DNA from 4 places in the Bacillus sp. FSL K6-6540 genome. Region 4 is predicted to be linked to each of the others. Evidence: riboswitches for the same ligand, from Rfam matches in the RefSeq annotation. Region 4 holds a riboswitch; each other region holds the start of a gene.
What was found. A riboswitch is a leader RNA that binds a small molecule or an ion and turns the genes downstream of it on or off. The one in region 4 is predicted to bind thiamine pyrophosphate.
Positions count from the first base shown of each region.

Region 1: it holds a riboswitch for thiamine pyrophosphate, as region 4 does, so the genes downstream of both, MHH82_RS27600 (ECF transporter S component) here and MHH82_RS03075 (ABC transporter substrate-binding protein) in region 4, are expected to answer to the same signal.
Region 2: it holds a riboswitch for thiamine pyrophosphate, as region 4 does, so the genes downstream of both, tenA (thiaminase II) here and MHH82_RS03075 (ABC transporter substrate-binding protein) in region 4, are expected to answer to the same signal.
Region 3: it holds a riboswitch for thiamine pyrophosphate, as region 4 does, so the genes downstream of both, MHH82_RS21760 (YkoF family thiamine/hydroxymethylpyrimidine-binding protein) here and MHH82_RS03075 (ABC transporter substrate-binding protein) in region 4, are expected to answer to the same signal.

Region 1 covers NZ_JBBOXH010000001.1:6,150,094-6,157,373, reverse strand. The annotation lists gene pdxR (MocR-like pyridoxine biosynthesis transcription factor PdxR) at 1-375, shown strand, start outside; gene MHH82_RS27615 (helix-turn-helix domain-containing protein) at 435-1,220, shown strand; gene MHH82_RS27610 (SDR family oxidoreductase) at 1,905-2,801, shown strand; gene asd (archaetidylserine decarboxylase) at 2,865-3,668, opposite strand; TPP riboswitch at 3,834-3,946, shown strand; gene MHH82_RS27600 (ECF transporter S component) at 4,038-4,667, shown strand; gene MHH82_RS27595 (ABC transporter ATP-binding protein) at 4,660-6,336, shown strand; gene MHH82_RS27590 (energy-coupling factor transporter transmembrane component T family protein) at 6,333-7,139, shown strand.
Region 2 covers NZ_JBBOXH010000001.1:1,324,330-1,331,609, forward strand. The annotation lists gene MHH82_RS05700 (ABC transporter substrate-binding protein) at 1-889, shown strand, start outside; gene MHH82_RS05705 (VOC family protein) at 2,006-2,506, opposite strand; TPP riboswitch at 2,770-2,873, shown strand; gene tenA (thiaminase II) at 3,014-3,700, shown strand; gene thiM (hydroxyethylthiazole kinase) at 3,758-4,600, shown strand; gene thiD (bifunctional hydroxymethylpyrimidine kinase/phosphomethylpyrimidine kinase) at 4,597-5,604, shown strand; gene thiE (thiamine phosphate synthase) at 5,601-6,275, shown strand; gene MHH82_RS05730 (BglG family transcription antiterminator) at 6,523-7,280, shown strand, end outside.
Region 3 covers NZ_JBBOXH010000001.1:4,918,613-4,925,892, reverse strand. The annotation lists gene MHH82_RS21770 (nucleotidyltransferase domain-containing protein) at 1-340, shown strand, start outside; gene MHH82_RS21765 (hypothetical protein) at 457-552, shown strand; gene MHH82_RS21760 (YkoF family thiamine/hydroxymethylpyrimidine-binding protein) at 626-1,228, opposite strand; TPP riboswitch at 1,314-1,416, opposite strand; gene MHH82_RS21755 (nitroreductase family protein) at 1,599-2,201, opposite strand; gene MHH82_RS21750 (ABC transporter permease) at 2,724-3,677, shown strand; gene MHH82_RS21745 (iron chelate uptake ABC transporter family permease subunit) at 3,667-4,614, shown strand; gene MHH82_RS21740 (iron ABC transporter ATP-binding protein) at 4,611-5,369, shown strand; gene MHH82_RS21735 (siderophore ABC transporter substrate-binding protein) at 5,577-6,548, shown strand; gene MHH82_RS21730 (NAD-dependent succinate-semialdehyde dehydrogenase) at 6,735-7,280, shown strand, end outside.
Region 4 covers NZ_JBBOXH010000001.1:707,746-715,025, forward strand. The annotation lists gene MHH82_RS03040 (carbohydrate ABC transporter permease) at 1-152, shown strand, start outside; gene MHH82_RS03045 (extracellular solute-binding protein) at 224-1,774, shown strand; gene MHH82_RS03050 (aspartyl-phosphate phosphatase Spo0E family protein) at 1,931-2,107, shown strand; gene MHH82_RS03055 (TatD family hydrolase) at 2,142-2,957, opposite strand; gene MHH82_RS03060 (ABC transporter ATP-binding protein) at 3,046-3,879, opposite strand; gene MHH82_RS03065 (ABC transporter permease) at 3,934-4,692, opposite strand; gene MHH82_RS03070 (MTH1187 family thiamine-binding protein) at 4,689-4,982, opposite strand; gene MHH82_RS03075 (ABC transporter substrate-binding protein) at 5,071-6,102, opposite strand; TPP riboswitch at 6,224-6,333, opposite strand; gene MHH82_RS03080 (VOC family protein) at 6,508-6,891, opposite strand; gene MHH82_RS03085 (GGDEF domain-containing protein) at 7,150-7,280, shown strand, end outside.

The DNA of each region.
Region 1 (7,280 bases), 5.4 Mb from region 4:
GAGCAGCGTGCCTTGGCCCGCTTTATTGTAAGGGGAGGTTACGGGCGGCATCTCAGAAGAATGACCCGGCTGTACGGCGCGCGGTATGAGGCGCTTCGCCATGGGATGGAAACCCACGCCTCGGGCTTGTTTCGCCTTCACCCCGGCGATGCCGGCCTGCACGTTTACGCGAACTGGCTGCGCTCCGCGGAAGAGTACGCCCTGTTCCAGGAGGCTGCCCGCAAGCGCGGCGTCATGTTTCGGGATGCGGCGGCCTATCATCGTACGCCCGGGCCGCCTGCCGCCTGCTTCGGCTTCTCGCATCTCGGCATATCCAGCATCGAAGAAGGGGTTGCCCGGATGGCGCAGGCATGGCGGGACATGCAAAAAACATAAAAAACGGGTATGATGGGAAAGAGGTCAATTTTTGAATGAGATGAGGGGGTTATGACGAGATGCTGAATGCATCGCCGTCTTCGTTTATAATCATGCCTGCGCTTGCCAAAATCGTTTGCGAGCCGGGCTGGAAATGGCAAAAACGCGAAAGGCCCATGCAGAACTACGATTTGTTCTATGTATGGAGCGGCGAAGGCACGGTCGAGCTAAATGACGAGCCCTTTACCGTGGGAAAGGGAAGCTGCTTCCTGTTCCGACCCGGAGATCATACGAGCGCGACGCACAATCCGCAGAAGCCGCTCGTATTGACATATATCCATTTTGACGTGACCGACCCGGTCGAAGAGATTCCGGCATCTTATCGCAAGCTGACGGAAACGATGGATTTCGAATATTTGCTTGCACGCTATGTGCGTTTGTATCTGGACAAGCCCTATGGTTCACTGGAAGAGGGCCAGCTCATTCTGAAGCAGCTGATGATTCATCTGCTGCGCTCGGATCTGGATGCGCCGGTGGTCAAAAAAGCAAGCAATCAGCTGTCCGAGGCGATCCATGAAATCGCGAATTACGTCCGCCAGCACCCGGGGGTTCCCCATCGGGTCGAGGATTTGGCGGCCAGAGCGGGGTTGTCTCCCCGCTACTTCTCGATCAAGTTCAAGGAGCTGATCGGCACGCCGGTGCAATCCTATATCATTCAGATGCGGATCGAGCGGGCGCAGCATCTGCTGCTGCATCAAGGGATGAACGTAACGGAAGTGGCCGACGCGCTGGGTTATCGGGATATTTTCTTCTTCAGCCGACAATTTAAGCAGTATACGGGCAAGAGCCCATCCGAAATTCGGTGATTCCCCGCCCTTCCATAACTTACCTGCTTGGTGGAAGGGGCCTATGGGTTTCATAGCAAGCGATTTAGGGTAAAAACGACGTACAGTTTCATTTTAAGATATCAGAAAGTATAAATTCGAAGCATGAGCCTTCCTGATATCGCAAGAAAAACTTCCGCTAAATGCGGTCTGTCTTCTATGCGAGTACGTCGATAGACGTTTTTCTTATGAAGGGGGGAGAGGGGAATGAGCCCAAGAAGACGGGTGCGTGGACGTTTCTTCAGTCGTGGCGGCTGCGGTATTTTCAGAAATCGCTTGCGTCGCATGAAGACAACGAATCCGAATCATCAGGACGTTTGGTTTTAAAGGACCTTGGCCTACATACGGGTGACGTTGAATCCCGTTATCATATACGCATTTCGCTGGAAACACGCAAAAGGGAGCTGACAAGCTCCCTTTTTTTCGATATGTTTTGGAGTCCCCGCAAAGTATTTGGAATAAGCATCGAAGCATAGGCTCCGCTTTGTGGGGCTATTTAGTGGGTGCCTATACGGACAGGGAGTTTGTCTGATTACGTTGTAAAGGGATGCAGCTGCGATAGACTCTGTTGACATTGCAAACATTTGTTATATTGGGAATATACATAAAACGCTTAAGAGCAGAGCTCGAAAAAGTAAGAGATTAGGCATTTTGGATAAAGGAAGGATGTTGGCATGTGAGAGGAATAACGGCATCGGCGGTGATCCGGTGGTAACGGCGGGAGCAGGGAAGGTTGCGCTGGTCACGGGCGCGTCGAGCGGGTTCGGACTGCTGATCAGTCTGGAGCTGGCAAAAGCAGGTTATGACGTGGCCGCGGGTCTTCGCAGACCTGAGGCGGCGGCAGAGCTGTTGGCTCAGGCTGAACAAGCAGATGTTACCGGGCGTATTCACATCTTCCGACTGGATATATGTGCCGAGGAGCAGGTCAAGGCTGCTGCTTCGGCGCTGGAGCAGAAGTTCGGCCGCTTGGACGTGCTGGTGAACAACGCCGGCGAGGCGGTGGGCGGCATGGTGGAGGAAGTGCCGCTGGGGGGCTGGCGAAAGCAGATGGAGACGAATTTCTTCGGGACCGTATCGGTGACGCAGCATATGCTCCCGCTGCTGCGCAAGACCGGACGGTCCAAAATCATTCTCATGAGCAGCATTAGCGGCAGGGTCGGCTTTCCGGGTTATGGTCCCTATGCGGCGTCCAAATTTGCGTTGGAGGGGTTCGGCGAGAGCCTGTCCATGGAGTTGATGCCCTTTGGCATCGATGTCGTGCTGGTCCAGCCCGGTGCCTACGGCACGCCGATCTGGAATAAGAGTTTTGGGGAGCTGGCGGTCAAGGAAGGATCACCCTACAGCGGTCTGCTGAAGGGCGTGCTGGACTATTCCGAGCGGACGGCCAGGGAAAGCGGAGATCCGCAGGAGGTAGCCCGTCTTGTGGCAAGCATATCGTCCATGACCAAACCGAGGTTCCGCTATACGCTGCCCCGAGGCACGCGGCTGACCGCGCGGATCAAGGGACTGCTGCCGGATCGGCTGTTTCAGCGGATCATTTACCGGCTGCTGAGCAGGCGGTAATCCTTCATCCGTCGAATGTTTCATGGACTTAGCTTAAAGCGCATGCTTGGAAGCTGAAAGGAATTACCCTTTTCGGGCTGTGGAAGGGTGCAGCAAACCGAGCAGTTCTCCCATCTTCACCTTGGAGCCCGGTTCCAAGTCACCGCGGGGTGTAAACGTGCCGTTCTCCGTCAAGAGCACGACGGTAGAGCCGAATTCAAAGTACGCAAGTTCGTCGCCAATGTCGTATTTCTTCACGCTCTCGTCGGCATAACGGATGCTGCTTACGTTCATGGCTCCGACCTTCACGACCGCAACTTCGCCGAATTCATGGGCAATATAGGTAATGAGGCGCTCGTTGCGGCTGAGCACGTTCCGGATATGGGTCATCGCAAAATCGTTCACGGGGTATACCCGGCCCTTCAAATGCTCGCTTTCCGCTTGAATGCCGGTTACCGGGGAATGTATGCGATGATAGTCGGTGGGGCTTAAATACAATACGAATGCATAACCGTTGATATAATTCTCCATTCTCGGTGACTTGGCGAGCAGCTCGCTCAGGGTATAATCCTGTCCCTTGACGCTGAGGATGGTGCCGGCGTTGACGGCGCACATCGCCGAAATCGTGGCATCGACGGGGCTTACCATGGCATCGGCGGTGTCGTCTATGGCGCGGAGGCCTATTTTTAACCGGCGGGAAAAGAATTCGTTCAGCGAACGGTATTCGTGGATCTCCTTCTCCGCTTCATGCGCCGGGATTTGGTAGATTCGTATAAATGCAGGTATTAGATGACGGCTCAGCCGGCTGTGGGAACAATGCCCCATGATGCGGGACAGCCACTTGCGGGAGGACAGCTCGGTCATCAGACGCAGCAATTGTTTAGCCATGTCATTCTCCTTTGTGCATAGGTGTCGGCAATAAAACGTTGGTGGAAAAGCCAATCACTCTGATATTGACATAGAATGAGCCGGAAATCAATAAATAGCCATTTTTGAAAAAAGGTTCTTGCTAATTGGGGAACGAATGTGTATTTTAAGATTAACATGAAACCGAATAGGGAATACGGGGGCTTGAGTGAATCAGGCTGAGATTGCAGCTGCTATCCGCTGTTGACCGTTAATCTGAACTGGGTAATGCCAGCGTAGAGAATATCCGACCCTGCCTACATAGGGCCTATTTTTCCGTCTGCGCGTTTTTCCAGACGGTTTTTTGTTGTGTTTATACAAAAATAGCGGTGGAGAGGGGAATGTGTTGTTATGGGAACGTCAGTGCAAGAGAAATTGGGGGTACAGCCTAGAAAAGGGCTGCGTTTAAGCGATATTTTGGTGACGGTGCTGGTATCGCTGGTGCTTGGCGTCATTTATCACTTCTGGGGATCGGTTTACAATCTGCTGAAACCGCTGTTCTTCGAAGCGGATGAACTGTTATACGGCATGTGGTTCGCAGCGGCCACGCTCGCTTACCTGCTGATCCGCAAGCCGGGAGTGGCCATCATCGCGGAGGTGGCGGCGGCCCACGTGGAAGTGCTGTTCGGGAGCGGCTGGGGACTGACGCTGCTGCTGTACGGTCTCATTCAAGGGCTGGGCGCGGAATTGGTATTCGCGGCGTTCCGTTACCGGAGCACCTCGGCGTGGACGGTGGCGATTGCCGGGGCCGGCGCGGCGGTCGGCTCGATGGTGATGGACTTCTATTACAGTTATACCGATGATCTGCAGACCTGGATGTTCCTCGCCAAGTATGGCATGCGGATTCTCAGCGGCGCCGTCATTGCCGGCTTGCTCATGCTGCTGCTGGCCAAAGCGTTGGACCGTACGGGCGTCACATCCCTGCTGCGCCCTGCGTCCAAGAAGGATTATGAAGCACTGGATGATCCGCGCCATGTCTAAAACCGCCGCCCGCTTGGTTTCGTCTTCAACCGCCGAGGTGGTTACGGAGCAGGCCGTGCATGTGGAGGGATTGCGCCTGAAGTATCCGGGCGAGGAGCGTTTGATGTTTAAGGACTTGTCCTTCTCGGCTGCCCGCGGGGAAAAGGTGCTGCTGCTCGGTCCGAGCGGCTGCGGCAAATCCACGCTGCTTCAGGTGCTTAGCGGGATGATTCCCCGCGCCACGGAGGTGCCGATGAAATGCGAAGCCCAGCTGGTGCCTCGCTCTTGGGGGTATGTATTTCAAGATCCGGATACCCAGTTCTGCATGCCGTACGTGGATGAAGAGCTGGCCTTCGTGCTGGAGAACCTCAGCGTTCCCCGCGACGAGATGAAGGAGCGAATGCAAGCCGTCCTGCATGAGGTTGGGCTTGACCTTCAGGAGCTGCATATGCCGATCGGTCATCTGTCGCAGGGGATGAAGCAGAGGCTTGCGCTGGCTTCGGCCCTTCTGCTGGAGCCGGAGGTGCTGTTCCTCGATGAGCCGTCCGCCCTGCTCGACCCGGAAGGCAGGGAGCAAATCTGGTCAGCGGTGAAGGCCGTATCGGAAGGGCGTACGCTGATTATCGTGGAGCACCGGATTGAAGAAATGGCCCAATACGTGGACCGCGTGGTGCTGTTCACCCCGGATGGCGCCATTCTGGGCGATGGTCCGCCGGCAGCGATATTCGCCGAGTATGCGCGCGAGCTTCAGGCGTATGGCATCTGGTATCCCGGCGTATGGGAGGATTATGCGGAGTCTCGGGCAGGACGGAAGCTGTTTGCTCCGGTAGACGCGCCAGGCGATGAGCTGGGAAGTCTCATACCTGAGGCAGACTCATCGTATGCCCACCTTGGGGAGCCTGTCATTCGGTTAGATGATTTCCGGGGACTGCGATGGGAGAAACCGGTCGTCTCTCTTCCTTCGGCTGAGGTATACCCCGGAGATTTCATTGCGGTGATCGGGCCGAACGGCGCAGGCAAAAGCTCGCTGCTGCTCAGTTTGATGGGGCTCCTGCGTGCCGAAGGGACCTATGTGCTCTGCGGGGAGGAGGTCATCCAGGGCAAGCGCAGGAAAGTGCGGAAGAAGAGAGAGCGGCAGCTTCGCCCAATCGGATTCGTGTTTCAGAATCCGGAGCTTCAGTTTCTGACGGAACGTATCGGCGATGAGGTGATGTACTCGCTGCTGGTGGACCATATGCCGCCGGATGAAGCGAAGGCACGGACCGACCGCTGCCTGGAACGCTTTGGGCTGGACGGCATGGATAACAGGCACCCGTACCAGCTGTCGACAGGCCAGAAGCGCCGGCTGAGCGTTGCCACGGCCATGGCAAGGCAGCCGGCCGTCCTGCTCCTGGATGAACCGACCTTCGGACAGGATGCGCGGAACACGTTCGCGATTCTGGAGATGTGCGAACGGCTGCGCCGCGCCGGAACCGCCATTCTCATGGTGACCCATGAAATGGAGATCGCGCAGCGGGCGGCCACGCACATCTGGGAGATTCGGGAGGGGCGGTTGACGTCAAGTTTGCCTTCCCCGCGCTGGTGTAGCGGGACGGAATCCGGAGGGGAGACGGGCAAAGCGAATCACGCCGATGCGTCGCGGGATACGCTGGCTGCATCCGGTCATCTCCATACGGGGGTGAACGCATGAATATATGGAATCCTGTGCGGATCACTTGGCTGCACCGGGCGAATCCGGTGGTGAAGCTGGGACTGATCTGTGCGCTGTTTTTTATGACGGTGCTGACCCATGATCTTGATTTTGTCATGTATCAGGCCTTTATCTTTATGATTTGCCTCGTGGTGCTCAGCGGGGTGAAGCCGTGGAAGATGCTGTTGTTCTTCATTCCGTTCCTGCTTGCCTTTATATCGTCCGCCTCTTCCATGATGCTGTTCGGTAAGGGGGAGACGATCTGGTGGGAATGGGGATTGTTCCGGGTATCGGAAGAAAGCTTCTATCGGGGGCTGCATCTGGGCTTTAAGGGGATTGCCTTTGCATCGGAGGGGCTGCTGCTCGTCACGACAACGTCCTCGGTGGATTTGTTCTACAGCCTGATGCAGAAGCTGAGGCTTGCGCCGAAGTATGCGTACAGCTTCATGGCCTCGATCCGGCTGCTGCCCATGGTCTGGGAGGAATATGTGATCCGCCGCCAGGCTTTGAAGGTACGGGGAGTCCGCCCGATTCGGGGAGTTCGCGGCATGGTGAACCGCGCAGGCATGTATGTGGTGCCGCTGCTGGCGCAAAGCATCCGCCGGGCACACCGGGTGGCTGCTGCGATGGAGGCGAAGCAATTTGACGGGGACCGGGCGAAGGCCCGAACGTATTATTACCCGTCACGATATTCCCGCTACGATCTTCTGGTCGTCGGTTTACTGGCAGCCGCCGCCTGCTGCGCCTATATTGCGGCCGGATATTTTCCTTGGTTCGGCATTGGCGACGTGCGGTTTGATTAAACGGTTGTTCTCTGGATAAAGAGCCTGCTTACGGCTTGTAAGCAGGCTCTTTTTTTATAGAAAACTCTGGATTTTATACTGATTGAGGCGTTATAATACTAATGGTACCGATGAAGTATTTTCAGTACCAAAAGGAGGGTT
Region 2 (7,280 bases), 620 kb from region 4:
GAATACCGCAGAGGGCAACAGCGGGGCTGCTGCCGGCGGCGAATCGTATGAAGTTACGCATGCCATGGGGACGGAAACGATCAAAGGAACGCCTCAAAAGGTCGTCGTCCTCACGAACGAAGGAACCGAGGCGCTTCTCGCCTTGGGCGTGAAGCCGGTAGGTGCCGTTAGATCCTGGACGGGGGATCCATGGTATCCGCATATTAAAGACCAGATGGAAGGCGTTACCGTTGTCGGGGAAGAGAGCCAGCCGAACATCGAGCTGATCGCCGGTCTGCAGCCTGACCTGATCATCGGCAACAAGATGCGTCAGGAGAAAGTATACGAGCAATTGAAGGCGATCGCGCCGACTGTTTTTGCCGAGGATCTGCGCGGCGAGTGGCAGAACAATTTTGAGCTGTATGCCAAGGCGCTGAACAAAGTGTCGGAAGGCGAGGAACTTTTGGCTGCTTACGACAAGCGGATCCAGGAGTTCAAAGAGAAGGCCGGCAGCAAGCTCGACGAAACCGTCTCTGTTGTTCGTTTCATGGCAGGCAAGACGCGGGTGTACCACACCAATACGTTCTCGGGCGTTATTTTCGATAAAATCGGCATCGCCCGCAACGACATGACTAAGAACGCCAAAGACGATTTCGTGGACGAGATCACGAAGGAGCGTCTGCCTGAGGTGGAAGCCGACAGACTGTTCTACTTCACTTATGAGACAGGGGACGGCGGCGCCAACCAGACCGAGCAGGAATGGATCAACGATCCGCTGTGGAAGAACCTGAACGTTGTGAAGAACGGTCAAGCCCACAAAGTGGATGACGCGATCTGGAATACGGCGGGTGGCATCCTGGCGGCCAACCTGATGATCGACCAGCTGCAGGAGTTTTACGGCATTCAGTAAGGAATGAAGACGGATGCTGAAGGCTAGTATCATCATATAGCGGAAGATGCTAGGAACAAGTTAAAAAAGGAGGCATCCCTCAAGATCTGAGATCTTGCGAGGGTGCCTCCTTTTTTAGCATCGCGCGTCGGCAGCATCGCGCGTCGCCGGCATCGCAACGTCGCCAGAACCGCAACATCGAAGTACCGCCGGTATGCAGCTGCATGTCACATTGCTCGCCAGTACAGCTTAACCAACTCCGGGTATCATGCCGCTAACCATGACCTGTTAACGGACACCAGTTCCCTTATTTCCCTGATTAACCCTCGATTCTTAGATCTAACGGACACAGGATCCCCTATTACCTCAATAAGGAGCCTATTTGCGATCAGATTCTATGAATAACGTATCTGGTGTCCGTTAGCCATCAAAAATTACGCCTATTCAGCTAAATAACGTATCCTCAGTCCGCTTGTCCTTGAGCGGTCGCCCCAAGACCAGTAGTCGCACAAGACCAGTAGTAGCATCAATACCAGTAGTCACACTAAGACGAATAATAGCATCAATACCAGTAGTCACACTAAGACGAATAATAGCATCAAGATCAGAAGTAGCACCAAGATCAGAAGTAGCATCAATACCGTAGTCGCCCCAAGACCAGTAGTCGCACAAGACCAGTAATAGCACCAAGACCAGCCAGTCACCAAGGTACTCGTTAACGGACACCAGTTCCCTTAATTCCCTGATTAACCCTCGATTCTTAGATCTAACGGACACAGGATCCCTTATTACCGCAATAGACTGTCCTTTTGCCATCATATTCTATGAATAACGTATCTGGTGTCCGTTAGCCATCAAAAATTACGTCTTTTCAGCTAAATAACGTATCCTCAGTCCGCTTGTCCTCGAGCGGTCGCCCCAAGACCAGTAGTCGCACAAGACCAGTAATAGCACCAAGACCAGTAATAGCACCTACTATATACTACTTTGTGTCCCCCAGGTTTCTAGCTCTAACCCATAGCTGCTTTAAGTTATGCTGTTCTAAGTTGTTTTGGTCGGCAGCCATCCATGCATACCCTTGGGACACCGAATCCACCCATGTCCTCCCTGTAATAACGCTCGCTTCACGGTAACTTTTTACGACATCTTCACCACGATCTCCGCCCCTGCAACATAGGTCATCGCTTGGATGTATTCCGGGTCTTGGGCACGCTGTTCCATTTCCACCGGAGTGAGGTCCTCCATTCGTGTCTGTACCCACCATAAGTTGCCGAACGGGTCCCGTACCCGTCCCACCCGATCGCCGAAGAACAAGGTCGTTGGCTCCGTCACCGAGACCGCTCCTGCGGCCAGCGCTTGCCGATACACGTCATCGCAATCCTCAACATACAAACGGAGGTATGCCGGGCTATCCGGCCATTCCGGCTTTGCATCAAACATCATGACGACGGCATCTCCGATTCGGACCTCGGCATGGCCGATGACACCATCGCCAACATAGACGCGGGCAAGCTCTTCGGCTCGGAATGCTTGTTTGAGGAAATCGATCAGCGCTGCGGAGTTTCTTGAGATGATCCACGGCGTCACGGAGGTGTAGCCATCCGGAATGGGTTTAACCGCTTTCGGTTGGTTCGTCATAAATACGCTCGCTCCTTTAAATTTCATTTATTTGAATTGCGCTTATGCACTCATTATGCGGGGGCATATATGACAGCCGAGCGTCAGTGTTTCCGGTATGAGTTTGGGGTAGCCTGCGTTTTTATCTTGCGAAAAGACAGCCGCCACCGTACATCGTCACAATCACGCGGTCGGAGGAAGGTTCGAGCTTGAGGTTCCGTCCACAAACTGTTAACGTTTGACACCACCCCCAAACCTATGTACAGTATTAGACAAAAGAATAGGAAGTCCACTAGGGGAGCCGTTGGCGGCTGAGACAAGAGCGTATCTTGGACCCTTTGAACCTGATCTAGTTCGTACTAGCGTAGGAAAGTGGAGCCTTCGAACATGAGGTCTCGGTGCGCTTTTTGGCGTACCCGGGCTTGTTGACGAAGCCGCTCCAGTTTTCGGGGCGGCTTTTTAGCGTTGTCTGAAAAGTCGTGTCTTACGGACTTCCTGCTCTTCAATATGTTGGAGGTGGGGACAAACATGAGTTTCACGCAAGCGCTCCGTCAGCAGGCGGGAGGCATTTTTCAAGCAATCTTCGATCATCCCTTCGTAAAAGGCATTGCCGAGGGGAATCTGGCACGGGAACAGCTGATTCACTATGTAAAGCAGGATTTTGAGTATTTGAATGCCTACATGCGGATTTACGGAATTGCCATATCCAAATCGACCAGCCGGGAAGAGATCGCGGCCTTTAACGAACAGATTTCATTCATTCTGCACAGCGAGGTGCACCCGCATCAAAATTTTTGCGCAGCTGCCGGTGTGACCTATGAGGAGCTTCAAGGATATCCGCTGGCTCCGTCCGCGCATCATTACATCCGTCATATGCTGACGGTAGCGCATGAGGGTAGTTTGGGCGAGATTATGGCCGTGCTGCTGCCGTGCCCATGGACGTACCTGGAGATTGGCCGCAAGCTGTTGAATGAGGTGAAGCCGGATGCCTCCCATCCGTTTTACGACTGGATTTCTTTCTACGGAAACCGGGGGGAAGACGCAACAGCCAAGTTCTGCGACCGTGTCGATGCATGGGCGGAGGGTGCGACGGCAGCCGAGCTGGAACGGATGAGGGAGCATTTCATGCTGAGCTGCCAGCTGGAGTATCTGTTCTGGGACATGGCTTATAAGCAGGAGGAGTGGCCGGTGCAGCTGGAGGCTGCCGTGCTGTAAAGAGCGATGTTCACAAGCACATGGAATTCCATTATAGCGAAGAGAGGCTGATATAAAATGCGTTCATGGGAAAAAGAGGTTTCGGCGCTTTTAACGAAGGTACAGCAGACGAGCCCCCTCGTTCACAATATGACGAACGTGGTGGTTACGAATTTTACGGCTAACGGCTTGTACGCGCTGGGCGCGTCGCCGGTCATGGCTTACGCGCCGGAGGAAGTGGCGGATATGGCCGCCATCGCGGGCGCGCTCGTATTAAACATCGGCACGCTGAACCGCGAGCTGGTGGATGCGATGATGATCGCGGGACAATCGGCGAACGCCCATGGCGTGCCGGTGCTGCTGGACCCGGTCGGCGCGGGAGCGACCCGTTTTCGGACGGAGTCGGCGCTGCGGATCCTAAGCGAGGTGAAGGTTTCGCTCGTGCGCGGAAATGCGGCTGAAATCGCTCACCTTATCGGGGAGGTCCGCGAGATCAAGGGCGTAGACGCAGGCAATAGCGCAGGCAGCAATCATGCCGAGCTGGCCGTGCGGGCTGCGCGCGAGTTAGGCACGATCGTGGCCATTACCGGTGAAGAGGACGTGATTACCGATGGAACGGAAGTGCGCATCATTGCCGGAGGGGATGCGCTGCTTACGAAGGTGACCGGCGCAGGCTGCCTGCTGACCTCGGTGCTGGGTGCCTTTGCCGCGGTGGAAGCGAACCTGCTGCTTGCAGGTACGGCGGGTCTGGCCTTCTATGGGGCCGCGGCGGCGAAAGCTGCTGAGCGAACGGCAGATCTGGGACCGGGAAGCTTCCAGATCGCTTTCCTGGACGAGCTGGCGAAGCTTCATCCAGGATCGCTGGAAGGGTATGCCGCTGTACTGGAAGCGGGAGCGGCGGCTGCCGGAGGCACACGATGAGCGAGGCTCGCATACCCCGTGCCCTGACGATTGCCGGGTCTGACAGCGGCGGCGGCGCCGGCATTCAGGCCGATCTGAAAACCTTCCAGGAGCTCGGCGTGTACGGCATGTCGGCGATTACCGCGATCACGGTGCAGAATACCATGGGGGTTCACGGCGTATATCCGCTGCCGCCCGAAGCAACTGCGGAGCAGATTGAAGCGGTTGGCTCGGACCTCGGAGTAGATGCATTGAAGACGGGCATGCTGTTCAACGCCGAGATCATTCGGCTGGTTGCTGACCGGATTCGGGCATTCGGCTGGGGGAAGGTCGTTGTCGATCCCGTGATGATCGCCAAGGGCGGGGCGGAGCTGCTGCAAAGCGAAGCGGTGCAGGCTTTAAGAGAAGATTTGCTGCCGCTGGCGTTGATTGTCACCCCCAATATACCGGAGGCCGAAGCATTGGCGGGGATGCGAATCCGCACGATGAACGATCGCAAAGAAGCGGCGAGACGTATTCATGCTCTTGGGCCCAGGATCGTAGTGATCAAAGGCGGTCATGACGAGGGAATGCTAGGCAGCGGTGAAGATGCGGATCACAAAAGAGACAGGGGAACAGCCATAGCGGCGGGTATGCAGCAGGAAGAGATGCCTCAGTTCGAAAGGACGCACGGTCTAACGAGAATTGCCATGCCTGCTGGGGAGTATAGGGGGGGCCGCCCGTTCTTTTCCAACGATGACGGTAATCCGGAAAGTCCTCCGGTCATCGACATCGTTTATGATGGTACGGCCTTCACAGAATTATATGGCAAAAGAATTCATACCGTTCATACGCATGGTACCGGATGCACTTTCTCAGCTGCCATTACGGCAGGTCTGGCCCAAGGCTTGAGCGCATTCGATGCGATTCAGAGCGGGCGCTTATTCATTCAAGCGGCCATTGAGGACGGCTTAAACCTAGGGCAGGGGCAGGGGCCGACCAATCATTGGGCATACAATCGCCGCCGTCAGGCGGTGCTGCGATGACGGGCAGAGTGGCACCTGAGATCATGAGACGGCATCTGCGGATGTACCTCGTGCTCGGCAGCGTGAACTGCAGCGTCGAGCCAAGCTTGACCGTGCAGGAAGCACTGGCAGGAGGCGCAACCATGGTCCAGTTCCGTGAGAAGGGACAAGCAGCACTCGCCGGGGAGCCGATGATTCGGCTGGCTTGCCGGATTCAGGATCAGTGCCGCCAAGCGGGCGTGCCCTTCATCGTCAATGACGATGTGGAGCTGGCACTGAAGCTGAACGCCGACGGCGTGCACGTCGGCCAGGACGACGAATCCGCAGCTTCCGTCCGCGAGCGGATCGGCAACCGGATTCTCGGTGTTTCCGCCCACACGGTGGAGGAAGCGAGGCGCGCGATTCTCCACGGCGCCGATTATCTTGGCATCGGGCCGATCTATCCGACCCGCTCGAAGGATGATGCCAAAACTGCGCAAGGCCCGGCAATTCTCCATGAGCTTCGCGAAGCTGGAATCCACCTGCCGATCGTTGGGATTGGCGGGATTACCGTGGAGCGCGTGGAGGAAGTGATTGGAGCGGGTGCGGATGGCGTCGCGGTGATATCCGCCGTGACGGGAGCGGAGTCGGCGCGGGAAGTTGTAGAGGCTTTTATAGGTAAGATACGATGTACGACCGAAAGAATTTCTTAAGATGTAAGAGGGATTATAATCGGATCATGAAACAAGGGGGCCGACTTCTGCGGCACCCTTGTTTTGTTTACGTCAGATTTTAGAATACTGTATATGCTCAGCTTTTCCGTCAACATGCCATTCTTTTGATCCACTCGTGTAACCTCCCAGATCAGTTTGCCATAGAGACCCGGATATGATATACGTAGGACAATGTACCCGCTCTACGATGAGTGAGCACTCCCATTAAGTTGAATAGGGGATCGGAATGAATAATAGGCAAAAAGAGATTTTTCGCAATTTGTTAATGGAACCGAACCGGCTGTGGCTCGTTCAGGATCTGGCGGATCAGACCGAGTGCTCGGAGAAGACGATCCGAAACGATCTGAAGGTGATTGAAGAATATATAGCTAAGCACTCCAGCGGCCATCTGGTGAAAAGGCCGGGACTTGGCGTCTATCTGGAGATCGGGGAAGCGGATCAGGCTGATTTATTCCACCGCTTGTATTCCAACGAGAGTACCGCCGAGGATGAATCCGATGAGGAACGGGTGCTGCACCTGGCATATCGGCTCTTGATGAACGCGAAGCCCGTAACCCTGCAGAATCTGGCTTCACCGTTTTACGTGAACAAGGCGATTATCCGTCGGGATATGGAAAAGATTGAGGTCTGGCTGCGGAGCTTTGATCTGAGCTTAATGACGAAGCAGCGAGTAGGCTTCATGATTGAGGGCTCGGAGAAGAACAAACGGATGGCGCTGGCGCGGTTGAACCAATTGATCAACCGTCCGGAATTGACGGGACAGATGATGCGTAACCAGTATGAACCGCACGAGATCGCAACCGTATACCATGAGTTGAAGGCGTTGCAAAAGCGGCATCAGCTTCGCTTCACCGATGAAGCCTTTGAAAGCCTGATGCTGCATATACTGCTTATGGTCAAACGGACCAAGCTGGGACAGCCGATTTCGCTCTCTGCGCAGGACATAGCCTTTTTGGAGAACAAAGCGGAATTTGCATGGGCGAT
Region 3 (7,280 bases), 4.2 Mb from region 4:
CATGCCCTTGTCGTCGAGCGATATTGCCGAATACCGCTACATCCTGACCGAGTTTTTGCTGGACTTGACAAGTCCCCGCAGGGAAGGCGAAAAATGGTTTACTGTACACAAAATAGCGTCGACTCTATGCGAATTCGTGCTGAGGGCAAACCGGGAGTGGACAGGTGAAGGAAAGATGCTGTTCCGTTTGTTCAACCGCTATAGCCCAGCCTTGGGGGATCGACTGGAGGCAGCGCTTCTGGCGATTTATCGGGAGGACGATCCTGCGGACCTTATTACATTGACGGAGGAAGCGCTCAGCCCGTACGGAGGCAGGCTGCTGGTCGGTTATGAGGAATAAATAAGCCCTGCATAAAAAAAGAGGGGGGACATTAGCCGTGACGCTCGCCCGCCATAAGCAATAAGATAATAACGTGATTAACTCACGTCATTCTTTTAAATCCAGGAGGGATCTTCATGAGCGGAGCATACGGCGGCGCATGGGGCAATTCAGTAGGAACTATATTGGTTCTCTTTATCCTGCTCGTAATCATCTTGAGTGCTTGGGTTTAAACACCTTCAAAATTCTTGCCTGCAATTGATAAAGGCCCGGCGCGTGCCGGGCCTTTATCTGTTGGAAAGGACCTTAAGCTTTGGCTTTGGGGGATGGGCTGTGGGCCGAAACCACCGCGGTCATGACCAGATGGCTGCTGTCGGATTGAATCGCATGTTGGAACGCGTCTTCGAGTGATCCGAACACCCGGGACAACGCCCCGTCCAATCGGCTGGCGTAATGAACGCTTCCACCGAATGTGCCCGCTGCCTTCGCACGATCCACTTCTGCGTAAATGACATCCATGTAATTGGCGCTACCCATCGGGTAAAGCGCGAATTGGCAGGCCGTTTCGATATCGGCGTGTTCCCCGATATCGTGGTTTAAGCGGGTCGAATCCTCATTCATATACGCATCGGCATCCGTATCGCCTGGGCAGCCGATAGAATAAGTACCGTTAAACACAGTGTGCACGCCGCTAGCCGCGGCATGAGCGAATACTGCTCTCGTCACATCAAACACATGCTCCGCACGTCCGCGAATACAAGTGCTTACATCATCTGTTTGGATCCAGACCTTTTCCGAATCCACGGAACGAAGCGCTTCCGTGATCACTTCCACGAACCGATCCGTCATGGGAAATACCGAGAACCGGCAACCCACGATCCGGCTGGTTCCGCATACAAGCTCATTCATAAATTTTTTTCCTCCCCATTGTATAAGTCCACGCAAAAAAACCGCACCCCATGAAGAAGTGCAGTTATGCCTACGCAAAGAAATAAACATAAATGCTACACTTCCCCACGCTAGTATGATCTAGATCGGGTGATAAGGGTTAACGGCGGTCCGCCGTCTCTCAGCACATGGCACCCCTAGTACAGCCAAACATCAAATATGCAGTTGGTATCAAGCCGGCTCCAAGAACTTCTGAAGATCAGAAGGCGAAAGGCCTGCTTCCTGTGTTATTGTATCGCTTTGCCGGCAGGTTTTCAATGGCAGGGCACCATAAAAAAGCCGCCTATTCCAATCCTCAGGGCTTGGGTAGGCGGCTTAGGCCAGCTATGGCTTACTTGTATACCTTCACGCGATCTTCAAGCGGCGCAAATTCTTTTTCGCCCGGATCTGCAACCGGTTTGCCGAAAGGCATTTGAGCGATCAGCTTCCAGTTTTCCGGAATGTTCCATTCGGACTTCACTTTCTCGTCGATCAACGGGTTGTAATGCTGGAGGGATGCGCCCAGGCCTTCTGCCTCGAGGGACGTCCATACCACGAATTGCAGCATGCCGTTGGATTGGTTCGACCAAACCGGGAAATTGTCGGCATACAGCGCGAACTTTTGCTGCAGGTCGGCAACTACGTTATTGTCCTCGAAGAAGAGAACAGTGCCGTATCCAGCGCGGAATGCGCCCATTTTTTCAGCTGTGGATTTGAAAGCCTCTTCGTCTCCGACAACCTCTTTCAGGATGCCTTCGGTCAGGTTCCACAGTTTGTCATGCTGTTCGCCAAGCAGTACAACGACGCGTGCGCTTTGGGAGTTGAAAGAAGACGGAGTATATTTAACGGCTTCGTTAACAATCTCCTGGATGCGTTCGTCGGAAATGACCGGGTCTTTGCTGATGGCATAATGGGAACGGCGATGCTTAAGTGCTGCTGAAAAATCTTTAGACATTGAAAAAAACCTCCTGATGTAATCATGTTTGCATAAGCCTGATAACAAAGATGTCCTTTAATTCAAGCAAATATGCATGTTGAGTTGAATTGCTGTCGTTGAATTATCATTCCACATTAACTTACGTTTAGTTAGAAATAATAATTATGTTAGCATATTAATATAACTTAGAGGGATTGTCAACGCTTCGAAGGAAAGTTAATTTATATTTTTTATACCCGGTTACTGAGAATTAAATCAGCTTCTACATACGTATGTATTTCGGGAACCGCGAATCCAAGCGGCTCAGCCTCGGTGATATAAAGTTTATCTCTGCGAAACTCCATATTATGAACAAATCATGAACAAATGATACTTGGATGAACCAATTAAATGATTTTCATTCTCAATTATACTTGTCGACTGAGAATGAGAATGATATAATCCATATCAGAACGCAATTGATAATCAATCTCAATGAGAATGGTTGGGGAATTGCTGACTGCCGGAGTTTCGACAGACATACGCATAGAAGGAAGAGCCATGAAGATTAGATACTTATTCGCAGCCGTTGTGGTACTCTCCATAATCTCGTTATTTATTGGAGTTAAAGATATCTCGCCACTGGAACTGTTCTCGATGACAGAACAACAACAGCATATTATGCTTGTAAGCCGGATTCCACGGCTTGTCAGCCTCATCTTGGCGGGTGTCAGCATGAGTATCTGTGGATTGATCATGCAGCAGCTCAGCCGCAACAAGTTCGTATCGCCGACGACGGCGGGCACCATGGACTCCGCCAGATTGGGGATCTTGGTTGCCATGCTCGTCTTTACGACAAGCGGCCCGCTTATCAAAATGCTCGTGGCATTCGTATTCGCGCTGGCAGGAACCTTTATCTTCATGAAGATACTGGATCGGATCAAGTTCAAGGACGCGATCTTCATCCCGCTGGTAGGGCTTATGTTCGGTAATATCGTCAGCTCGGTCGCGACCTTCTTTGCCTACAAATATGATCTTATACAGAATATGTCGGCTTGGCTGCAGGGCGATTTCTCCATGATCATGAAGGGCCAATATGAAATGCTGTATCTCAGTATCCCGCTTGTGATTCTGGCTTACCTGTTTGCCAACAAGTTTACGGTAGCCGGAATGGGAGAGGAATTCGCAACCAACCTGGGACTTCATTATCGGCGAGTCGTGAACCTGGGATTGGTCATCGTTGCGCTGGTTACGGCTTCCGTTGTGCTGACCGTCGGCGTGATTCCGTTCCTTGGTCTGATCATACCTAATATTGTCAGTCTGTACTTAGGGGACCACTTGAAAAAAAGCCTTTCGCATACCGCGTTGCTGGGGGCCGGGTTCGTACTGTTCTGTGACATCCTTGGCCGGATCATCATTTATCCCTACGAAATTCCGATTAGTCTGACCGTGGGCGTACTCGGAAGCGGTATATTCATTTTCTTACTGATGAGGAGAAAGGCTTATGACTTATAAAGCCAAACTCGGCCTGTTGGCCGCGGCGGCAATCATCCTGGTGGCAGTCTTTCTGTTCATTGATCTTGGCGGCAATTGGGATTATGCCCTTCCAAGACGAATCAAGAAGGTGCTTGCCATTATTCTGACCGGCGGGGCGATCGCTCTGTCTACCACGGTGTTTCAAACGGTCACGAATAACCGGATACTGACGCCAAGCGTGATGGGATTGGATTCCTTGTATATCCTGATCCAGACGACCGTGATCTTTGTCTTCGGCTCCTTCACGCTGTATAACCTGGGCAGCAATGTTAACTTTTTGATCAATGTCGGCGCGATGATCCTGTTTGCCGGGATCCTATATAAGATTTTGTTTCAGAGGGAAGGAAACAATATTTACTTCCTGCTGCTGATCGGCATGATCTTTGGAACCCTGTTCTCCAGCATGTCTTCCTTTATGGAAGTGCTGATCGATCCGAACGAGTTCCAGTACGTGTCCGACAAGATGTTTGCCAGCTTCAACAATGTGAAGACCGAGCTTCTCATCCTGTCCGTCATTGTCGTTGCGCTGACCCTGCTGTATTTTGCCCGGTTTGCCAAGTACTTGAACGTGCTGTCGCTGGGTCGTGATCAGGCGATCAACCTTGGCGTAAACTATGATTACGTTGTGAAGAGGCTTCTGATCGTTGTCGCGGTTCTCATTTCGGTGGCCACCGCATTGGTAGGACCGATCACGTTCCTTGGACTGCTTGTGGTCAACGTCGCTTATGAATTCATGAAAACATACCGGCATTCACACTTAATCACGGCGTCCATTCTGATTAGCATTATCGCCTTGGTGGGCGGCCAACTGGTGGTAGAGCGGGTGTTTACGTTCTCTACTACGCTAAGCGTCATCATCAACTTCATCGGCGGCGTTTACTTCATATACCTGCTACTAAAGGAGAGTAAAGCATGATCCAGGTTACGAACGTATCGAAAGTCTATGGCGGCAAAAAAGTCGTTGATAACGTGTCGGTTACGATCCCAAAAGGTCAAATTACGTCCTTTATCGGCCCGAACGGTGCCGGTAAGAGTACTTTGCTGTCCATGATTAGCAGACTAACGGGCAAGGACAGCGGTCAAATTACGGTGGACGGCAAAGAGGTCAGCCAATGGAAAAGCGGGGACCTGGCGAAGAAGGTTTCGATCCTGAAGCAATCGAACCATATCAGCCTCCGCCTGACGGTGCGCGAGCTTGTATCCTTCGGGCGTTTTCCATACTCCCAAGGCCGATTGAACGCGGAAGACGAGAAGTTCGTGGATGAAGCCATCTCCTATATGGAGCTTGAGGATATGCAGCATAAATATCTTCATCAGCTCAGCGGCGGTCAGACCCAGCGTGCTTATATCGCGATGGTCATCGCCCAGAACACGGAGTATATCCTGCTGGATGAACCTCTGAACAATCTGGACATGAAACACTCCGTACAGATTATGAAGATTCTCCGTAAGCTTGTCGCCGACCTGAACAAAACGATCGTGATCGTGATTCATGACATCAACTTCGCTTCCTTCTATTCGGATTACATCGTGGCATTGAAGGACGGAGCGATTGAAAGCGAAGGGAAAACCGAGAACATCATTCAGAGCAATGTTCTTCGCGGCATCTACGACATGGACATCGAGATCAAAGAGATTAACGACAATCGGGTGTGCGTATACTACGGTTAATCGACAAGCGGGATTTGAAAATATGATATGGACTTCGGGAGAAGCTGATGAAGCGTGCGAGCTTCACTCCCTGCACAAGGACTAGGCCGCCTTGGTCAAAGGACGGCATGGTTTCCTCTGTCCAAAACGGATTACATATTCAACCATAAATTCAAATATATGTTGAATTATAAAGATTTTATAATATAAAAAAACGGGGTGTTAGGAATGAAAAAATGGTTGGCTTTATTTATGGTAGCAATGTTCACGCTTGTGCTCGCGGCTTGTGGGCAGGACGATAAAACTAGCGGTGCGGGTGGAGGCGACGCTGCGGGAGAAACGCCGCCTGCGTCCGAAGAAATCACGATTACCCATAAGCTGGGTGAAACGCCTGTCAAGAAAAATCCTTCCCGCGTCGTCGTATTCGATTTTGGTATTCTGGATTCCATGGATAAATTGGGCGTTGAGGTTTTGGGCGTTCCGCAAGCGAATATCCCGGCATACCTGTCCAAATTCGAAGACAAGAAATATGAGAATGTGGGCAGCCTGAAAGAGCCTGACTTTGAGAAAATCAACAGCATTGATCCGGATCTGATCATTATTTCCGGCAGACAGCAGGATGCATACGAGGAACTCAGCAAAATTGCCCCGACGATCTTCCTGGGCGTGGACACAAGCAAATACATGGAATCCTTTAAAGAGAACATGAATACGCTGGGTCAAATTTTCGGTAAAGAAGCCGAAGTTGAAAAAGAGCTTGCCACGATCGACGAAAACATCAAGGCATTGAATGAGAAAGCTACTGCAACCGGCAAGAAAGCCCTGATCATTCTGGCGAACGAAGGCAAAATCAGCGCCTACGGCCCAGGCTCCCGTTTCGGCATTCTCCATGACGTGTTCGGTTTCGGTGCCGTCGATCCTAACATTGAAGTCAGCACGCATGGTAAAGATATTTCGAATGAATACATCGTTGAGATGAACCCGGATTATCTCTTTGTTGTGGACCGCGGTGCAGCGGTAGCCACGGGTGAAGGAGAATCAGGCGCTAAAGCGGTTGTCGAGAACGAACTTGTAAACACAACCAATGCCGCGAAAGAGGGCAACATCGTGTATTTGAACCCTGACTTCTGGTATCTGTCCGGCGGCGGATTGACATCCGTATCCGAAATGATCACGGAAGTAGACGCAGCCGTTAAATAGGCGGGCGCTAAGCTATGAATATGGAAGCACTGGAGTTTCTTGACGAAGCTCCGGTGTTTTATTTTTTTGCATTAGGGTAAGTGGATATCGGATAATAGGCTGACAGACCCTAACGTTAAATAGATGTTGGTCAATCATGATATCAAATAATCGCAGCTTAGAAGAATCGATTAGGAGGTCATTCTTATGTTTCAAAATCAAATCTATATCGCCGGAAAATGGATTCAGACCGAGGAGCAGATGGATGTATATAACCCGGCGGACGGCACGGTTATCGGTACCGTATCCAAAGGCGGGAAGAAGGAAGCCCGGCTTGCCGTCGATGCGGCCGCAGATGCTTTTCCGGCATGGTCCCGCAGAACGGCGAACGAGCGGGGAGAGCTGCTGCGCCGCTGGCATGAGCTGATCGCGGAACATACGGACGAATTGGCAAGGATTATGACTACGGAGCAGGGGAAACCGCTGAAGGAAGCGGCGGGCGAGATTCAATATGCCAACAGTTTCGTGGCATGGTACGCGGAAGAAGGCAAGCGAATCTACGGCGAGACCATCCCCGGATCATCCAGCCGCCAGCGCATCATTGTCACGAAGCAGCCTGTTGGCGTCGTTGCCGCCATCACGCCATGGAATTTCCCGGCCTCCATGATTACACGTAAGGTAGCGCCGGCCCTGGCGGCGGGGTGCACCGTGATGATCAAACCATCCGGCGAGACGCCGTTCACGGCGATCAAG
Region 4 (7,280 bases):
GGGGATTTGCCTTCCAGGTGAACCGTCCGGTTCCGACGGAAACGTTGAAAATGGCAGCGGTCGTCATTGCTACCGTTCCAATCATGTTAGTGTATCCATTCCTGCAGAAGCACTTCGCCAAAGGGGCGATGGTGGGCTCCGTCAAGGAATGATCCGATATACGGTTTTCTTTTTCCAACATGGTCAGTCAGGGAAGAGGTATCATAAACAGGGAGGTCTAATGATGAAAAAAATGGATGCAAAGCCGAGCAAGTCGTTTCTGAAAATGTCGGGGGTGCTGCTCTTAGCAAGTTCGCTCTTGCTTAGCGCATGCGGCAGCCGCGGCGGGAGTCCCTCGAGCGGCAGCGAGGGCGGGACAGACAGCAGTGAACCTACAAGCATCACGATACAGACCTTGAATTATGCCACCGAATTCATAGACAACACGAATCCGCTTTGGAAAGAGCTGGAGAAACGCACCAATACCAAGCTGAATATTACGTGGCTGTCCCCATCCACGGCCGAAGAGAAAATCAATGTCATGCTTGCGTCCGGCGACCTTCCGGAGGTTACTTTCGTGGAAACGATGCAGAACCCGCAGCTGCAGAAGATGCTGAAGCAGGGAGTCTTCTGGGATCTGACCCCTTTTCTCAAAGACTACCCCAATTTAAATCGCGAAGAGCTGAAGGAAATGTGGGAAATCACCAAGGTGGACGGCAAGAACATCGTGATTCCGCGTTACTACCCAAGCTATGGGGGCGGGGTGTTCCCGATGATCCGCAAGGATTGGCTGGATGCCCTTCAGCTGGAAACGCCAAAAACGCTGGATGAGTTCCATAATGTGTTAAAAGCTTTCAAGGAACAGGATCCGAATGGTAACGGACAGGCGGATGAGATCCCGTATGCCGCTAATCCGAGCGCGCTCGCGTATATTTATAATATCTTTAATGAAACGCAAGGGGCCTGGAAGCTCCAGCCGGATAACACCCTGTCTCCGATTATTACGTCGGACGCGTCAAGGGAGGCCATGCTGTGGATCAAGCAGGCTTATGACGAGGGCCTGTTCCCCAAAGACTTTGCCATCATGAAGTTCTCCCAGGTGATGGATACGATGCGCAGCGCCAAGGCAGGGGTTGGGGGCATGTCCATGAACCATGCCTGGGTAACCGGCAAAGCCGTGAAGGACGTTGATCCCAAGGCGGATTTGATGCCACTTGCTTACTTGGAGAATGCTAACGGGGTGAAGTATACGCCTTCAGGCTCCCCGTACTATGGCGTGTACCTCATTCCGAAGAAAGTGCCTGAGGCCAAAGTCAAGAAGATCCTCGAGTTCTTCGACTATGGCTACAGCCAAGAAGGAAACGAGATGCTGACCTACGGAATCGAAGGCGTCCATTACAATCTGGAGAACGGAAAGAAGGTCGCAACGCCGCAAGCCGTCACCGATAAGACGGGAGATGGAAACCTGAACAATATGATTCACCTCGTCAGCGACGATATGGCTATCAATGCGGTAGGGATGCCGGACGAGGTGTATGAACGAAACGTAGAGATCGTTACGGAGCGCAAGACGGTTAAGGTGCCGAATCCTTCAGGCGAGCTCTACTCCGAAGCCTATAACAAATACTATCCCGAGATTTCCAAGAAAGTAGAGGATATGCGGGTCATGGTCATCACCGGCAAGGAACCGGTTGAATCGTACGATAAATTGATCGAAACGATTAAAAGCGATCCGAAGATGAAGGAGATTACAGAGGAGATCTCGAAGGCGTATCAGGAGAAATTTGTGAAATAACCGAAATCCAAACCACAATGCGAGTGAGCTCGCATTGTGGTTTTTTTGTTTCTTGGACCTGTCCCTTTCAATTTTAGGCCCCTGATGTCTAACATCAAACATCCTATAATTTTACATTAAAGCATAAAATATTACATGAGGGGAGGACAAAAAGTCATGAAAACGAAGGAAGGCATTAGGTTTGATATCGAGCAGGAAAGAAACAAGCTTCATAAAATGAAGCAGCGGTATCGTGATTTTAACCATCCTAAAGTCCTCAGGCAATCGATCGTGCTCGATGAACTGATTAACCAATATAACCGGTTCCTTAAAGAAAACAAACCGATTGCGTAAACAACCGGCTTGAATGGAACGGGAATTCTTTTTTTTATAGATCGTAAAGTCTAACCGCATTCTCGTAAAAAATCCTGCGAGCCTCGGAAACGGTCAGCCCGCGAAGCTCGGCCCATGCCGCCGCTGCGGAAGCCGTCATCTTAGGATGGGTCATCTGTCCGGTGAACGGGCCATCGAACGGCCAAGGGCCGTCGGTTTCGGTCATGACAAGATGCTCCGGATACATACGGGCAATATCGCGAATTTCATCCTCATAAAGAATGTCGGGCGTGAAGGAGATATAACAGCCTTTATCCGCCATCCGCTGCAAGGTGTCACGGGAGCCCTTGAACCAATGGAAATGGGCGCGGGTGACGCCATATTTGTCGAGCAAATCACATGCGGTATCCGCATCTTCATATACAGCGTGCAGTATAACCGGTTTATGATGCCGCTTCGCAAATGCTATAAATTGCTCAAGCAGGCATTCGTAAGGGCGGTTATCCCACGGCCGACCCTCCGTTTCGGCTTCCAGTCTGGCATAATAGGGCAGGCCGACCTCTCCGACGGCAATCATGTCGTCGACATGATTAGCCATCCAATCCAGCAGCTCCTTGGTTTCTTCAGGGGAAGGGACGGGCTGTTCCGGATGATAACCAAATGCCGGCCGCACCAACGGTCCGTACTCCCTGGCCAGCTCCAGGTTTCGCTTGCTGGAAGCCAGGTTCATGGAAACGGAGATGATGGTCTTAACTTCGCTTTTGCGGATATCCGCAAGAATCGTTTGCTGATCGGAGAAGGCATAAGAATCCAGATGAATATGGGTGTCCAGCAGAGGGAGATTCGTTTCCGTCTGCGTGAATGATTTCATCGTTATATCACCTCGCTTGTTCGCCTCCAAGGAGCGCTCTTGAATGATGGATACTGGAGCTTAGGCAATTGTATCCTGCCTATGCGGCTCAACGCTTGTGCTGTTCTTCGCGCATGATGGCGGAGATTTCGGTTTTTAGCGCGATAAAGGACGGGTCGTTCAGGATGTCTTCCCTGCGCGGACGGGGAAAAGGGACCTCCACCCGTTTCAGGATCGTGCCGGGCCGCGCCGACAGGATATAGATGCTGTCCGAGAGCAGCAGCGCTTCCTCGATATGATGGGTAATCATCAGCACCGAACGGCGCGTATCCTCCCAGATATCGAGCAGCCAGCGCTGCATATCGCTGCGTGTCAGCGCGTCGAGCGCGCTGAACGGTTCGTCCAGGCACATAACTTCCTGCGGACTCATCAGCGCGCGCAGAAAGGCGGCCCGCTGCTGCATCCCCCCTGAAAGGGTATGCGGATACGCCTTCTCGAAGCCGGCAAGTCCGGCCCGTTCCATCCAGCTGCAGGCATTTTCCCTGGCGGTGGTTTTCGAGGTGCCTCTCAGCTCCTCGGGAAGGAGCACGTTGTCCTCCACCGTACGCCAAGGGAAGAGGGCCGGCTGTTGAGGCATATAGGCGATGCGGCCTTTCTCTCCGGTCACGTCTTGACCGTCCATGAGTACGGAGCCTGCATCCGGAGCCGTTAACCCCCCGATGATATGGAAGAGCGTGCTCTTTCCGCTGCCTGAAGGACCGATCAAGGAGACGAATTCCCCGGGCTGCACCTGAAGCGAAAGGCCATCCAGCACGTGCACTTCGCTGCGCCGTTCGCGGAAGGTGATATGAAGGCTGCGAACCTCAAGGGCAGGCGCTGGCGGGACCGCGGTAGATGACTGGCGCTGCCAGTCATGATCCGGCAGGGATACTTGATGTGTCATGTCGCTAAACAGCCTCCTTTTATATAGGTTGGAAAATGTCTGTTCACCGTGGTTTTAACCTTTTCGATTCCAGCGGATCAGGCGCTTCTCCAGCAGGGTGATCAGCAGCACCATCAGCAGGCTGAGCAGGACGATGATCAGAATGGCAACAAACACCCGGTCCGTGCGGTAGCCGGATTTTTGCAGCATCATATAGTAGCCGATGCCCCGGTCCGAGCCGATCCATTCCCCGATCACGGCCCCCATGACCGAATAGGTGGCCGCGATGCGGATCCCTGAGAAGATGGAGGGGAGCGCATGCGGCAGCTCCAGCTTGGTGAAGATCTGCCATGAAGTGGCTCCCGCCATCTGCATGTAATTCATCATGGTGCGGTCGGTACGCGCCAGTCCGTCCAGGGCGGCAACGGCTACGGGGAAGAAGCAGACAAGGGTAATCACGATAACCTTGGGCAGCATGCCGAAGCCGAACCAAATCATGAGGAGCGGGGCGAGAGCGATCGTCGGCACGTTCTGGCTAAGAATAAGAAGCGGATAAAGGGCGGTTTTGAGAAAAGGCACCAGATGCAGGGCCAACGAGATGACAAGGCCGATCGCCGTACCGATCATAAATCCGACCAGGGTTAATTGCAGCGTGGCCAGCGTATGCTGAAAAAGGCCGGAGGCGCCGGTGGCGGCTTCATGCCCGATGGCCGTCGGCGCCGGCAAAATATACGGCTCTATATCGAATACCGATACCGCGGCCTGCCATACCGTCAAAAAGAAAAGGACCGCCGCAACGGGCGGCCAAACGGAGCTCCACCAGCCTTTTCTCATGGACGGTATTTCTCAGTCAGCTTATCCATGCTGATGCCGCCCGGATGGTGCGCGATTTTGACCTGGGATATGACGCTGGGACTTCCCGCTTTCACCAACGCCTCATGCATGCGCTCAACGATCTTCAACAGCTCGGAAAGCTCTCCTTCCAAGGTGGTTTCGAGCGCATGGACCTCGTATTTCACGCCCGACTCCTGTATGACCCGGATCGCTTCATCCACATAAGGAATGCTGTCGCCTCCATCTGGCGTTCTGGGTATCACTTGTATGCTCAAGAGGGTGTTTGCCATCTAAACTCATCCTTTCATGCAAGCTATATTGTAATGGAAGAGAGGCAGCCTGCCGGACAGGCCGTTTCTCTTCCTAATTAAATGCATCCTATGGTTTCTCCGGTAAAAATTCATTGGTGAAGGCGCTGTCCGCATCAAGCTCCTTCTCGAGCAGCTTGCGTTCAAACATCCAGTCTGCATACCCCGACCATACTTCGGCTTTCTGCTCGCCCCAGCGGGCAGCATCATCCTGATAGCGGGGACTCAGCCATTTCTGGCTGGCAAGAACCAGCTCGGCATCCAGTTCGGGAACGGCCTTCGTCAGCAGGGCAGCCGCATTCTCAGGATGTTGAATCGCATAGTCGTATCCTTTTGAGGTCGCCCGCATGAATGCTTTGACAAGCTCCGGGTCCTCCTGGATCAGCTTCTCGTTCGTTACGATCACCGGCGTGTAATAGTCAAGCTGCTCGGAGTAGTCCTTCACATAGATCATGTCAAGCGGCTCGTTCCGGAGCTCGGCTTCGATACCGGTCCAGGCATAGAAGATCCAGGCAAAATCAATATCGCGTTTGACGGCCGTAAAATAATCGGCATCGCCCATGTTAACCATATTTACTTTGCTGACATCGGCACCGTCGATCTCCATGATGGATTTCATGACGGCTTCCTCAACAGGCGAGCCCCAGCCGCCGTAGGATTTCCCTTCAAAATCGCCAGCCTTGACGATCCCCTTGTCCTTGGGGGCGGCAAAGCCGGATGTATTATGCTGAATAATCGCCGCAATGGAGACAAGCGGCAGGCCTTGGGTTCTGGCAAGCGTGACGCCTTCCTGGTAGCTGATGCCAAACGGCACCTTGCCGGATGCGACCAGCGTATCCGTTCCGCCCGCCCCCGGCTGGACGATCTGGACGTTAAGCCCTTCTTCCTCATAATACCCGAGCTCCTTGGCTGCATACAGTCCGGTGTGGTTTGTGTTGGCCGACCAATCGAGCATCAGCTGTACGTCGCGGAGCTTTTCGGCTGCCTGGCCGTCTGCGCCTTCGGTACCTGTATTTTCGTTCTGTCCGCCTGTACCGCATCCCGCCGCAACCATCAGCAGGGCGCAAGCGAGAAGCAGTGCGATCCATTTTCCCTTCTTCATCGTGTCTTCTCTCCTTTGAATTCTCTTTCTCTTTCTATGACCTCGTTAACTCCACAAAAAAAGCGCCCTGAATGATATCAGGACGCATGACGGCGTAAGTGTATACCACGGCAAATCATAGCTGCCGCAAACATGGACTTCCTACGCTGGCATTACCCAGATCAGGTGTAAGGGTCAGTATCATCGGATACACTCTCAGCCGGCCAAATTCCAGCTCCCCCGGGATTTATGAAGTTTCGGACGTTACATCCGTTATTATAGTCCTAACGCAAAGACCTGTCTAGTTCGGAAGGGATGCGAACGAGGCAGGTCTTCGTATTGGACATGGCTTGTGCGGTTGGAAGAATGAACCCCGTTAACCATTCACGGGATGAAGCATTTTGAAAGGAACCTGTTCGCCAGCGGTTAGCGCTGGAAGAACTCAATCCATTCTCCTTCGGGACCGTGGACGAAGAAATAGCGGTACCCGTTCGGAAGCGTTACGATTTCTTCGTCAAGATGAGGTACGGCCAGTCCCTGTACGCGCACATATTCCGCTTCGATGTTATCGGTGCTGACGGCGAAATGATGGACGGTGCCTTCTGCGGGAAGCGTGTCGCTGTAACCCTGGATAAGCTCGACTTCCGTTTCGTCGCTGCCGTTAAATCCGAGGAATGCCAGCTGGATGACGCCATTGGTATGGGTAAGGCGATCTTTCAGTTCAAGTCCGACGACGGTTGTGTAAAAAGCAATCGTGGCTTCAAGGTCCCGGACGACAATGCCGACATGATCCAATCGTTTCTGTGACAAGGCTAAACACCCTTTCCGATTCATATGAGATATGACTGAAATATTATCATATAATTCCTATACGTCAAGTGGGTCTTGAGGACGGAAAGCTTTTGGAGGGCGATGGTTTAATAGAGTAGAATCGATGGTCTTTCTTTCATTTCCTCATCTTTACTTTTAGGTGGGTAAAAAGTATCATGAGAACTATAACTATTAATTCAAAAGACCTAACAAACAAGCATTGAAGAAAGCTTGCCTTTTGGCCGAGGAGGAATGCTTATGAGTCCAACTCCAGCAGATCATCTGTGGATTCGACTCGCCATCATATATGCATTCATTCAGATAATGACCGTTCTGTGGATGCCTGATGCTTTATTGCTTCAGCGTGTTCTAGTCATTATGGCTTCCGC